DNA from 2 places in the Salinivibrio sp. VGrn1 genome. Region 1 is predicted to be linked to the other one. Evidence: riboswitches for the same ligand, from Rfam matches in the RefSeq annotation. Region 1 holds a riboswitch; the other holds the start of a gene.

Region 1 (7,025 bases):
GAGTGCACTGCTGTTTTGGCTGTTGGAAGGAGGCTTATTGATTGGATTGGGCTATGTGTTGGTGATCATGGCGCTCGGCGTCAGGATCCTTCGTGCTCCCTCAGGGACACGGCGGATCTTAATTGCTTTAGTGCTACCTCCGCTCACTGGACTGATGATCTATCCGGTAAGCGGCACCCAGTGGTTCAATGGGGTATTGTTACTCCTTTGGCTATACTGGCTTGATAACCTCACCAGCAAATATCGCCGCTACCCGGTACTCACTCATGGTTACAGCCAACGTGTAGCCAGTCGCACCGTGATCACTGCCCTCGTCATCACGACACTCGTGTGCCTGTCATCCGTATATTTGGCCAATCGTTATTTGCGCGACTCTTTACTCAGCTCGCAACGCTTTGCCTTATACCAGCAACATCCATGGTGGCAGCAAAAGCTCGCCCACGCACAACAAAGCCGTCACTTTCAGGCTAATTTAGCAACTCTGTCTGACACTGAGCGCCAGCAACATCTTAACCAATTATTGCGCCAAGTCGCACAACGACCACGCTTTGCTGGCTATCAGCATGCCTATCAAGTGGCCCTACAAATCGGTGACCGTCAGCGAGCTCGCGATATCCAGCAAGAAGCGCGTTACTTGTATCCAAACGCGGCGAAGGTATGGACAATCCGCCATACCCTACCGGATCATTCAACGCCCTAGCGCAATGCCTCTTCAAGGGCTTTAAGGCACAGGGCAATGTTCTCATCCCTTGCGCCGTAGCCCATTAAGCCGATTCGCCAGGCTTTACCCGCCAAATCACCGAGGCCAGCGCCAATTTCCAAGTTATAGGTGTGAAGTAAATGCTGGCGCACGGCGGCATCATCCACGCCCTCAGGAATATAAACGGCGTTAAGCTGGGGCAAACGATAAGGTTCATCGACCACAAAGCCAATCCCTAAATTGTCCAATCCCGCTTTCAAACGCTGATGCATGGTATCGTGGCGTTGCCACGCGTTCTCAATCCCTTCGTGATACAGTTTGAGCAGGGCTTCATGTAGGGCATATAAACTATTCACGGGTGCCGTGTGGTGGTAGCTACGTTTGCCGTCGCCGCTCCAATACCCCAGCACCAAACTTTGATCGAGAAACCAGCTTTGCACCTTGTGAGTCCGCGCCTGCATTTTTTCTACTGCACGGGGCGAGAATGTCACTGGCGACAAGCCCGGTACACACGACAAACATTTTTGACTGCCTGAATAGACTGCATCTAATTGCCACTCGTCCACCTTCAACGGCACGCCACCGAGTGAGGTCACCGCATCGACAATAGTGAGGCAGCCGTGTTCACGTGCCAAGGTGGCAAGGGCCTGTGCATCAGAGCAAGCGCCTGTGGACGTCTCCGCGTGGACAAATGCGACTATGCTAGCCTCCGGGTGCGCCTTCAAGGCCGCTTCAACCTTTTCAGGATTAACCGGAGCGCCCCAGGCATCATCAACCATGACCGCATGTGCGCCACAACGCTCCACGTTTTCTCGCATCCGGTCGCCAAACACGCCATTGCGACAGACGATCACTGTGTCGCCAGGCTCCACCAAATTGACAAAACAGGCTTCCATCCCCGCACTCCCGGGGGCAGAGACCGCAATGGTAAACGGATTGTCGGTTTGAAAAGCGTACTGCAGTAGCTGCTTGACCTCATCCATCATGCCAATGAATAAGGGGTCAAGATGCCCCAATGTCGGCTTGCTCAATGATTGCAGCACCGACGGGTAAATGTCAGAGGGCCCTGGCCCCATCAATGTGCGAGCGACGGGTTGAAAAGACTGAATATCGGAAATTGCACGAGCCATCACGAATCCTTGTTGTTGGTACCGAGGCTCACCGTTATAGCATATTTTTTCGCCATCCCCCTAGCCTCTGGCACATGAACTGTGTGATCGCTAGCGGCGATTTATGTTTCTTTTCAGTGCCGATAGGGCGCAATGGCCTCCTTTCCCTCGGTGAAAGCGGGGGCTGGGCAGTGCTCCCCCATCAAGAGCAAAAACACGGTTGACACCCTGCGACCACACCCGTAATGTTAAAACTGTTCATGCGGTCACCAACCCATGACTGAACATGCAGAAGAGGTGCATTTCTCAGGCAGTTATCAGGCGGAGCCCCACTCCTAAGCGTGATAACCAGGGGAGACAATGCCGAGGTGGCGTAAAATCGGGGTCGATACGCTGCCGGCCTTGAAGGCTGAATCCTTCAGGCTGTCACTTGTCATCCATATGGACAGACAGGTGGAGCGCTTCTGGCAGAATGCCTGCCGTTTGCTCTTCCTACCTTGTCGCGGTATTTATCGCGGTCACGATGTGACTTCTGATGTTCCCCACTGACTTTTGAATATATTGAATCAATGAGCACGAGCTCAAAAGGGGAAAAGGACGTGAACCCGTTACCATCAATTTCAGTCGCTAAGTTTGGCGGCACCAGTGTCGGGACGCTAGAGGCGATGCAGAAAAGCGCCGCGGTTATCGAGCAAAACCCGCAAACCCGTTTAATCGTGATCAGTGCGTGCGCCGGAGTGACCAATCATTTAGTCGCGCTCGCAAAAGGGATCAGCGACCCTGACGTGCGCCAAGCCAAGTTGGACGCCATTAATGCCACTCACCAAGCAATATTGCAGCAACTTCCTGATTGCCAAAACACGCAAGCAGCCGTCGAGCACTGGCATCTCGCCATTGCCGAGTATGCCGAAAAAGCGGCCATCATTCCTGACACAGCGCTAACGGATGCGTTAGTTGCCTGCGGCGAGCTGATCTCAACCCATATTTTCACCCATTTGCTCAACAGCCGAGGTATAACCGCTTTGAGAGTAGATGCGCGTGAATTGCTGCGCACCGACAGCCAGTTTGGCTGTGCCCAGCCTGACCCACAACAGACGCGAACACAGTGCCACGACCAATTGCTTCCGCATTTAGCCACACATCGAGTGGTCACCCAAGGGTTTATCGGCGCGGATGCCCACGGACAAACCACCACCTTAGGCCGTGGTGGTAGCGACTACAGTGCAGCACTGTTCGCCGAAGCCGTGGACGCAGAGAGTTTGGCCATTTGGACCGATGTGCCCGGGATTTATACCACCGACCCGCGGATTGCCGAACAAGCGCGCCCAATCAGTGAGATTAGTTTTAGCGAAGCCTCAGAAATGGCCACGTTTGGTGCCAAAATCCTGCACCCGTCCACCTTGCTGCCTGCAGTACGCCAACATATACCAGTGTTTGTCGGGGCCGCGAGAGCGCCTGAGCAAGGCGGCACCTGGATCCGCGAGCACGCGCACTCGGCACCGCTGTTTCGTGCCGTCGCCTTACGACGAAACCAAACCATGGTGACACTAACCAGCTTAAACATGTTCCATGCATATGGTTTTTTGGCCAAAGTATTTGAGGTTTTGGCACGATTTGAAATCTCGGTGGACTTGATCACCACCTCGGAGGTCAGTGTCGCTTTAACCCTTGATCAAACCAACACTCAGGGCGACGCGCCGCAGCTGCCACAAGCGGCTATCGCCGAGCTGACCCAGTTATGTCATGTCGAGATCTGCGAGAACCTGGCGGTGGTAGCGCTGATTGGCAATGATATGAATCATACTGCTGGCGCGACAGCACCGGTGTTCAGTGCCTTAGCACAACATAAACTACGCATGATTTGCTACGGTGCCAGCAACCACAATGTATGTGTTGTGGTTGAAGATGACGATGCCACCCAGGTGGTGCAGCGGTTACACGCGGACTTATTTGAATAATAAAAAAGCCAGCACAGCCAATGTGCTGGCTTCTTTCGTTAGCCGTTTAAGTTCGGCCCGAGCCATTTCTCCGCTTCTTCGCTGCTCCACCCTTTGCGTGCTGCGTAGCTGTCTCGCTGATCGTTTTGGATCTTCGCCACCGCAAAGTAACGTGACTCAGGGTGGGAAAAATACCAACCTGAGACCGACGCCCCCGGCCACATGGCATAGCTTTCGGTAAGTGTCATCCCCGTATGTGCTTCTACCGACAGCAATTGCCAAATTTTGCCTTTCTCACTGTGTTCAGGACAGGCGGCATAACCCGGCGCTGGCCGGATCCCTTGGTATTGCTCGCGGATCAGCGCATCGTTATCGAGCGTCTCATCGGGCGCATAGCCCCACAAGGTAATCCGAATTTGCTGATGGAGGTACTCTGCAAAGGCTTCTGCGAGTCTATCGGCGACCGCCTGGATCATGATCGCGTTATAATCATCCCCTTTCGCTTTGTATTCTTCCGCCAAGGCATATTCGCCAATACCACCTGTCACCGCAAATGCACCAATCCAATCCGGCTGGCCACTGCTTTTTGGCGCAATAAAGTCCGACAAGCAATAGTTGGCACCACGTGGCTTTTTCGTTTGCTGACGCAAGTGGTTCAGTACGGTGAGCGTCGCTTGGCGAGACCCATCATCATAGACTTCAATATCATCCTCAACGCTGTTGGCAGGAAAAAGGCCACACACTCCCTTCGCGGCGACCAAGCCTTCTGCCTCGAAACGATCGATCCAAGCATTGGCGTCTTTATACAAACGGCGCGCTTCCTCACCCACTAGTTCGTGATCCAAAATCGCCGGGAATTTGCCACTGAGTGACCACGTCATAAAGAAGGGTGTCCAGTCGATATACTGACGTAAGGTCGCTATCGAGACATCATCGTAAACATGCACGCCCGGCTTCAACGGCTGCGGAGGAGCATAGTTTGCCCAGTCCGTTTGCCACTTATTGTCCCGCGCCTGCTCAAGGGTGACGGGAGCGGTTCGAGGCGTTTTGCGTTGATGTTGCTCACGCACCGCCGCATAGTCTTTGGTTAAACGGGCCACAAAATCCGGCCGCTGAGTCTGTGACAGCAACGATGAGCACACCCCCACGGCACGTGACGCGTTGGGCACATAGACCACGGGCGCATGGTAATGCTGTTCAATCTTCACCGCGGTATGGGCTTTGGACGTGGTCGCGCCGCCAATAAGCAAAGGAATATCAAACCCTTGGCGCTCCATCTCTTTCGCCACGTTCACCATCTCATCTAACGATGGGGTAATCAGGCCTGATAAACCAATAATATCGACGTTTTCCTCACGCGCCACCGACAGGATCTTATCGGTCGGCACCATCACGCCGAGATCAATAATCTCGAAGTTATTACATTGCAGCACCACGCCAACAATGTTTTTGCCAATGTCATGCACATCCCCTTTAACCGTGGCGAGCAAGATCTTGCCATTGGTCTGTCCTTGCTGCTTTTCAGCATTGATGTAGGGCTCAAGGTAAGCCACCGCCTGCTTCATCACCCGTGCCGACTTCACCACTTGTGGCAGGAACATCTTGCCTTCACCAAACAAGTCCCCGACCACGTTCATGCCTGCCATCAGCGGGCCTTCAATCACTTCTAGAGGTTTACTTGCCGCGGCGCGAGCCAGCTCGGTATCTTCAACAATAAACTCTGTAATGCCTTTGACCAGTGCATGTTCCAACCGCTTTTCCACCGGCCAACTGCGCCACTCCGCAGTTTCCGCGACCTCGTTCTCCCCACTATCGCGATAGCTGTCGGCGATCTCCAATAAACGCTCCGTGGCGCCATCATCTTTGTTGAGCACCACATCTTCTACTGCCAAGCGCAAAGACTCGGCTAAATCATCATAGATGGCTAACTGACCGGCGTTGACGATCCCCATATCCATGCCATTTTTGATGCAGTGATACAAAAACACCGCATGAATGGCCTCGCGGACTGGGTTGTTACCTCGAAACGAAAACGACACATTGGAGACACCGCCCGAGATCATGGCATGCGGCAGGGTTTGTTTAATGTCGGCCACGGCGTTGATGAAATCGACTGCGTAGTTATTGTGCTCATCAATGCCGGTGGCAACCGCAAAAATGTTGGGATCGAAGATAATATCTTCCGGCGGAAAGCCGACTTGCTCGACCAGAAGATGATAAGCGCGCGTACAGATTTCCACTTTCCGCGCTTGGGTATCGGCTTGACCTTGTTCGTCAAACGCCATCACGATCACCGCCGCGCCATAGCGACGGACTAAACGTGCTTGGTGCAGAAAATCCTCTTCTCCTTCTTTGAGCGAAATAGAATTGACGATGCCTTTCCCTTGAATGCACTTGAGGCCAGCTTCAATCACTTCCCATTTGGAGGAGTCAATCATCACAGGCACGCGGGCAATATCCGGCTCGGCCGCGCATAAATTGAGGAATCGCACCATGGCCTTTTCGGCATCCAACATGCCTTCATCCATATTGATATCGATGATTTGGGCGCCGTTTTCCACTTGCTGCAATGCCACTTCCAGCGCTTCGTCGTATTGCTCTTTAACGATTAAGCGTTTAAAGCGTGCTGAGCCAGTCACATTGGTGCGCTCACCCACGTTAACGAACAAGCTATCGGCATTAATGGTCAGGGGCTCGAGCCCAGACAAGCGACAGGCTACAGGGTGGTCAGGCAGAGAGCGTGGCGCATGTTTTTTCACCGCGTCACTAATCGCTTGAATATGCTCAGGCGTGGTGCCACAACAACCACCGACCAAATTGATAAAGCCAGATGCCGCCCACTCATCAATGTGTGTCGCCATCTCTTCGGGAGAAAGGTCATACTCACCAAACGCGTTGGGCAACCCCGCATTGGGGTGGACGGAGACAAAGCCCTCACAAATGTCGCTCAGCTCTTTGACATACTGGCGCAATTCAGCCGGCCCCAGTGCGCAGTTTAAGCCAAACGACAGTGGCTCAACATGGCGCAGCGAGTGATAAAAGGCGGCGGTCGTTTGTCCGGATAAGGTGCGTCCAGACGCATCAGTGATGGTGCCGGAGATCATAATGGGTAAGCGAACCCCACGGGCATCAAAGACCTTTTCAACCGCAAACGCACAGGCTTTGGCATTCAAGGTATCAAAAATGGTCTCCAACATGATGATATCAACCCCACCCTCAATGAGCGCTTCGGTGGACTCGGCATACACGTCGACTAACTGATCAAAGCTGACATTGCGA
Region 2 (7,025 bases), on a different contig from region 1:
ACGTCACCTCAAGCGACACGCCCTTGGCGTCCAGTTGAGCTTGTAGCTCGACAATGAACTTATCCACCACTTGCAAGATAACTTGCTCATCCAAGTGATTAAACCAGATGATGTTGTCCAAACGGTTACGGAACTCTGGCGAGAACACCTTCTTAATTTCGGACATTGCATCATGACTGTGGTCTTGCTGAATCAGGCCAATCGACTTACGCACCGTCTCGGCCACGCCAGCATTGGTCGTCATCACCAAGATAACATTGCGGAAATCGGCTTTGCGTCCGTTGTTGTCCGTCAAAGTGCCATTATCCATCACCTGTAACAACAGGTTGAACACGTCTGGGTGTGCTTTCTCAATTTCATCAAGCAGCACTACACTGTATGGGTGCTTGATCACCGCATCGGTCAGCAACCCGCCCTGATCGTATCCCACATAGCCTGGGGGAGCACCAATCAAGCGGCTCACTGTGTGACGTTCCATGTACTCCGACATGTCAAAGCGCTGCAACTCAATGCCCATCGCGCGGGCCAATTGTACCGTGACCTCGGTTTTACCGACCCCGGTAGGCCCGGCAAACAAGAAAGAGCCGACCGGTTTATTCTCATCGCCCAGTCCTGCGCGGCTTAACTTGATCGCTTCAGACAACGCGGTGATGGCGGTATCTTGGCCAAACACCAACATTTTCAGCTTGTCATCCAGCGACTGCAGCACGTCTTTATCTGACGAAGAAATCGACTTCTCAGGAATACGCGCCATTTTCGCAATCATACTCTCAACATCAGGGACATTGACCGTCTTCTTGCGTTTGCTTGCTGGCGCCATACGACACCGCGCCCCCGCCTCATCGATCACATCGATCGCTTTGTCTGGCAAATGACGCTCATTAATGTATTTCGCCGACAGCTCCACAGCAGCACGAATGGCCTTATTTGTATAACGCACTTCGTGGTGGGCTTCGTATTTGGGTTTCAGCCCCATCAAGATTTTAGTGGTGTCATCAATAGAGGGCTCAATCACGTCGATTTTCTGGAAACGGCGCGCCAGTGCCCGCTCTTTTTCGAAGATAGAGCCATACTCTTGGTAGGTCGTCGAGCCGATACAGCGTAACTTTCCGCTACTCAATAGCGGTTTAATTAAGTTTGCGGCATCTACCTGGCCACCACTGGCAGCACCTGCGCCAATGATAGTGTGGATCTCGTCGATAAAGAGCACCGCATGATCTTCTTTTTCGAGTTGCTTCAAGATCGATTTAAAGCGCTTCTCAAAGTCACCACGGTATTTGGTCCCGGCTAATAGAGACCCAATGTCGAGCGAATAAATCACGCAATCTTTGATTACATCTGGCACTTGCCCTTCGACAATGCGCCATGCGAGCCCTTCTGCAATTGCCGTCTTACCGACCCCGGCTTCGCCAACCAACAGGGGGTTATTCTTACGACGGCGACACAGGACCTGGATGGTGCGCTCAAGTTCCTTATCACGACCGATTAGCGGATCAATACCGCCAACACGCGCGAGCTGATTAAGGTTAGTCGCGAAGTTCTCCAACCGGTCTTCACCCGGCTCCGCACCGGCCTCATCGGCGCCCATGTCACTGCTTGGCAGATCGTCGCCTTCATCTTTCGTGGTGCCATGGGAGATATAGTTGACCACGTCAAGGCGACTCACGTCGTTCTTTTTAAGCAGGTAAGCGGCGTGGGACTCTTGTTCGCTAAAGATGGCCACCAACACGTTCGCACCGCTTACTTCGCTACGACCGGATGACTGCACATGAAAAACAGCCCGCTGGAGTACTCGCTGGAAGCTTAGCGTTGGCTGCGTTTCCCGCGACTCATCGTCCGCAGGGATCAGCGGCGTGGTTTGTTCGATAAACGCATCAAGTTCTTTGCGCAGCGCCTCCAAATCTGCACGGCACGCGACCAGCGCATCGTGCGCGGCCGCATTTTCGATCAACGCGAGAAGCAGGTGCTCCACCGTCATGAATTCGTGGCGTTTTTCACGCGCACGTGCAAACGCGCCATTCAAACTGGCTTCAAGTTCTTTGTTAAGCATAAAGGCACCTCCCTCAAAAACCGCGCTAAAGCGTGATGGAGCCGGCTAAGCTTTCTCCATCGTGCACAGTAGCGGATGGCCATGCTCTTTGGCATACATCATTACCTGTGCCACTTTCGTTTCAGCGACCTCGGCGGTAAATACGCCACAGACCGCTTTTCCTTCATAGTGCACCGTCAGCATGACTTGCGTCGCTTTGTCCACATCCATGGCAAAAAACGTCTGGAGCACATCGATAACAAACTCCATCGGAGTATAGTCATCATTATTTAGCACCACCTTGTACATTGATGGCGGTTGCAACTTGGTTTTTTCTGACGATTCGGCCTCTGCGTCAGGCAAACCCCACTGGTTCCAATTACTCATAACTCATTCAATGCATTGTTAGGGTGTCTCGGTAAGTGATGTGGCGGGGCACTACTGCCATCCACGATTCCCGTCCACCTATACTTAAAGTTAAGCCACAGATTGTATTCCAGCAACCTTTTCATTGCGAACACCGTTTGCCTGAGCAATTGTTAAGCACTGCATTATGTAATAGTGTCTGACGCAGCATTTCGTTCACTGCGCGCGACACGAACGTGTCATCGCTCACTGCATCAAAATGCATAAAAAACAAGGCAATCCGGCTAGCAAATAACGTGTGGGTGGATCGCATCAAGCGCGACGGGTGAGAAATAGGCACACGCCTATCTCGATTCACAATATTCACTCCATGATCATTTTTAAGCAGGTAGACTCCTTACGTAATGCCAGTAGCGATCATGCCAATCCAAACACTTAAGGGCTAAAGAGCAAGTTATTAGAATAAAAAGTAATAGTTCAGCCCTGTAATAGCGCATCTATCACTGTAATCACACGGGTTTATAGCGAAAACATCCAGGGTAAAATCTAAAAAACTATGCAATTGAGATGTCTGTTGTTGAATGAATAATTGCCACTTCCTCACACTTTTTCGATTCGATATTACATTACTGTTATAAGTTATACCCCACACTTGACTGCCTAAAAGTATCTACTAAAGTGAAACATGTGGTAGGTAAACTAACCATGTCACTTCTATTCAATCATATCAGTGATGGCAACAGTGCCGCGCTGCCGGGATTGATGAGGTGGAATGAACGCGTTTATCGCAGGTATGCAAAGTTTGATGCAAGAAGGATGTGTCGCATGGAAACTGGTACAGTAAAATGGTTTAACAATGCAAAAGGATTTGGCTTTATTTGTCCGGTAGAAGGAGAAGGCGATGTGTTTGCCCACTATTCTACCATCCAGATGGACGGATATAAGACATTAAAGGCGGGACAAACCGTCAACTACGAGGTTCAGGAAGGACCAAAAGGCTACCATGCCAGTGAAATTGTGCCAGTCGATCAAGAAGCGGCTAAATAGCGCTGAATCCGGTCGGCCAAATGGAAAAGGCGAGCTTACCGCTCGCCTTTGTTGTGTTTGACCGAACTCAATGCCGTCTAGAGTAACCCAAGCATCTGTTTGTAGTGGCGGCGACACACAGAAACATAACGTTCATTGCCCCCAATCACCACCTGATCACCATCCGCAATGGCATTACCCTCGCTATCTTGGCGAATAACTCGACTCGCTTTACGTCCACAATGGCAAACGGTTTTCAGTTCAACGAGCTTATCAGCCCACGCCAACAAGTACTGCGACCCTTCAAACAGCTCACCACGAAAATCCGTTCTTAATCCATAACACAATACTGGGATCCGCAGCTTATCCACCACATCGGTGAGCTCAAGGACTTGCTGTTTGGTCAAAAATTGGCTCTCATCAATCAATAAACAGTCAACTTTCTCTTGCGCCAAGATAGTCGCAACGTGCTCGAATAGCGACGTCTGATTGTCATACAGGTGGGCATCAGCTTCTAAGCCAATTCTAGAACTAATTTTTCCGACCCCATAGCGGTTATCAATCGCGGCGGTAAATAGTAGAGGCTGCATACCGCGTTCTTGGTAGTTAAAGGCCGATTGTAACAAGGTGGTCGACTTACCCGCGTTCATTGCCGAATAATAAAAGTATAACTGAGCCATAACTGTCTCTACACGTAATGCCCGTTTTGGGCGAGCTGGATTAAATAAACAGGCATGCTACCGCACTAGCAGAAAAAGAAAAGCCCCGCCGAAGCGAGGCTAGATAATTAACCGACCAATTTACACGGTCGCTTTTTAAGCCACATTAACCCAGCACATAGTGCAACGAACGCAAACACGGTCGCCATCAAAGACCAAAGAAGTGACGCGGTAAAGCCTAACACCATGAAGCCTACGGTTGAGACAAGCGCCCCGCCAATAGCATAAGGGAGCTGGGTGGCGACGTGGTCAATATGTCCACATCGTGCCCCTGTTGAAGACAAGATAGTGGTATCAGAAATTGGTGAACAATGATCGCCAAATACCGCCCCCGCCAATACTGCTGAGAGCATAGGTAGCATCAGAGCAATCTCTGTCGCCGCGGCAAGATCGCCTGCGATAGGAAGCATAATACCGAACGTCCCCCACGACGTCCCTGTTGCAAAGGCCATCACTGCCGCCAACAAGAAGAGCACCACAGGCAAGAGTTGCGCCGGTAAGTTCCCCTCAACTAAAGACGACAAATATTTGCCTGTTTGTAGGTCACCAATAATATGGCCAATTGACCAAGCAAATAACAGAATGAGGATCGCGCCAAACATAGACTTTGCGCCCACCCAAAGGGTTTTCGCAATATCTGATACCGCAATACCTTGTTTACCTGTCATCACTAAGGACACAGCTAAACCCGCCAGTCCACCCCACAGCAATGACATGCCGACATCGGTATTTTCAAACGCGCCGAGGAGAGAAAAGGATTGTGCATCAGCGGCCAAGGCCTGCCCGCCGGTATATAGCATCGCTCCCACCGTCGCCACGACTAGCATAATAATGGGGGCGACCAAATCAGCCACGCTGCCTTTATCACTTTCTTCAATCCCTAAGTCATCGCAGATATCAGCGCAGTTTTCACTTTCATCGCCCAATCGACTGCCTTTTTTCGCCTGATATTCAAACTGACGCATCGGGCCAATATCCAGTTGAAACCAAACCACCGCAAACACTAAGAGCAAGGCAAAAATGGCGTAAAAGTTCATCGGGATCATGGTGACAAATGCCCCTAGAGCCGTGTAATCCGTCACACCATGCGCCACTAAAATCGAGCCAATCACGGTAATGATATAGGCTCCCCAGCTTGATGCTGGCGTGATCACACACATAGGGGCTGCCGTGGAGTCAAGGATGTAAGCCAGTTTCGCTCGAGAGACGTGAAATCTATCTGTCACGGGGCGAGAAACGGCGCCCACCGCTAAGCTGTTGAAATAATCATCGACAAATATAAATACGCCGAGAAAAGCGGCGAGCAGTTTCGCCCCACGTTTACTCTTGATCCGGCTTTGCGCCCAATTGGCGAACGCGCGTGTCCCTCCAGAAAGAGACAGGAGCGCAGTGATCATACCGAGTAAAATAAGAAACGCGAGAATACTTAAATTCCAGCTATTTAAGCCTCCATCAGCAATAAATAGCCCAGTGATCACCTCAAGTAAGTACTGTCCAGAAGAGAGGAAAGAAAAATCGGTCAGTAATACAGTACCCAGTACGATTCCCATGCCCAACGACAATAAAACCCGTCGTGTGGCAATCGCGAGGCCTAGCGCCAATAAAGGGGGAAGCAGTGATAAAGCGGATGAAGAAAAATCTGTTAAGTTCATGATCTCAGTGTCAACCAGGTGGTTGGAGATCTACTGCAGAAATGAAGACGGTAAGGTGTGGTATCACACGGCAAACAGCTTGCCTCCTACATACAGTAGCGCTCCATAGTGTATTTCCAAGTACTATGGCAGTGCTGCCCCTATTCGGTAACAGCCCCAGCTCAATCGGTGTGATGACCTGATTGGCTTCGGCGTTGTTTCCTTTTATGCGCTCTCATCGGTATCACCCTCTTGCGCACGACTTATAAACAACGCACCTCTACGTTAAGCGTGGTGCATTCTACACAACGTGTTTACTATCGCAACTATTTATGGTTGAAAAAACGTCGATTAACCCCCACCTTACTCGATGCCAATAAAATGCGTCTTATCTTCTATTTTTTTAGACATCTGTTTCAAAAAAGACAATAGAATTAAAGTCAAATTTGCGGTTAACTTGCAATTAATGAACAATATGGCGTATTAATATAGGTCATATTGTATATTTCAATTATACTGCTATCATTCTTTCAATTAACATATAAATCAAATAGGAACCAATAATGTCTGATGCAATGAAAGCCTTACTCAATTTGCGTAGCTTACGCGCAGTTGCAAAAGAGATGTCTACTGAGCAACTGAACGAAGCCTTAGAAAAATTACAAACGGTTGTTGAAGAGCGCAAAGAAATCGATCGCCAAGCTGAAGCGCAAGAAAAAGAGCGCTTAGAGAAGTTAGAAAAATACCGTGCTATGTTAGAAGCCGACGGTATTGACCCAGAAGAAATCGTGGCATTGTTAGGTGGTGCTTCCAAGAGCAAAGCATCGGGTAAACGCGCGACTCGTCCAGCAAAATATCAATATACGGGCGAAGATGGCTCACAAAAAACCTGGACAGGCCAAGGTCGTATGCCGAAAGTGATTCGCGAAGCGATTGAGAGCGGTGCGGCTAAGCAGGAAGATTTCCTCATCCCAGGCCAAGAAGCCTAAGTCCATATTCCCGCATAAAAAAAGAGGCGCTCAGCCTCTTTTTTTTATCCCTTAACCAAATTTAATTCTGTCTGCCAAATGGCTCACCGCTAACGCAAAGTAGTGCGAGCGATTCCATTTCAATAAACTCTGATAATTATTATAAACAAGATAAGCCCTGCCTTTACCATCATCAGGCTGAATCAACCACGCATTGATATCGACGGCGGGTAGCGCCTGACCATTCAAACGGCGCACACCACGCGTCTGCCAGGCACTCAATGAG

Evidence for each region. A riboswitch is a leader RNA that binds a small molecule or an ion and turns the genes downstream of it on or off. The one in region 1 is predicted to bind lysine.
Region 2: linked by a shared signal. The riboswitch ahead of EHW56_RS07105 (Na+/H+ antiporter NhaC family protein) and the one ahead of lysC (lysine-sensitive aspartokinase 3) in region 1 are both predicted to bind lysine.

What each region holds. Positions count from the first base shown of each region.
Region 1 is NZ_SATA01000012.1:63,337-70,361, forward strand. Features, by position in the region: gene EHW56_RS14230 (Wzy polymerase domain-containing protein) at 1-700, shown strand, start outside; gene EHW56_RS14235 (alanine--glyoxylate aminotransferase family protein) at 697-1,830, opposite strand; lysine riboswitch at 2,094-2,281, shown strand; gene lysC (lysine-sensitive aspartokinase 3) at 2,379-3,767, shown strand; gene metH (methionine synthase) at 3,806-7,025, opposite strand, start outside.
Region 2 is NZ_SATA01000003.1:302,215-309,239, reverse strand. Features, by position in the region: gene clpA (ATP-dependent Clp protease ATP-binding subunit ClpA) at 1-2,050, opposite strand, end outside; gene clpS (ATP-dependent Clp protease adapter ClpS) at 2,096-2,416, opposite strand; gene cspD (cold shock domain-containing protein CspD) at 3,221-3,442, shown strand; gene EHW56_RS07110 (thymidine kinase) at 3,520-4,101, opposite strand; gene EHW56_RS07105 (Na+/H+ antiporter NhaC family protein) at 4,209-5,792, opposite strand; lysine riboswitch at 5,881-6,062, opposite strand; gene EHW56_RS07100 (H-NS family nucleoid-associated regulatory protein) at 6,335-6,760, shown strand; gene EHW56_RS07095 (lytic transglycosylase domain-containing protein) at 6,812-7,025, opposite strand, start outside.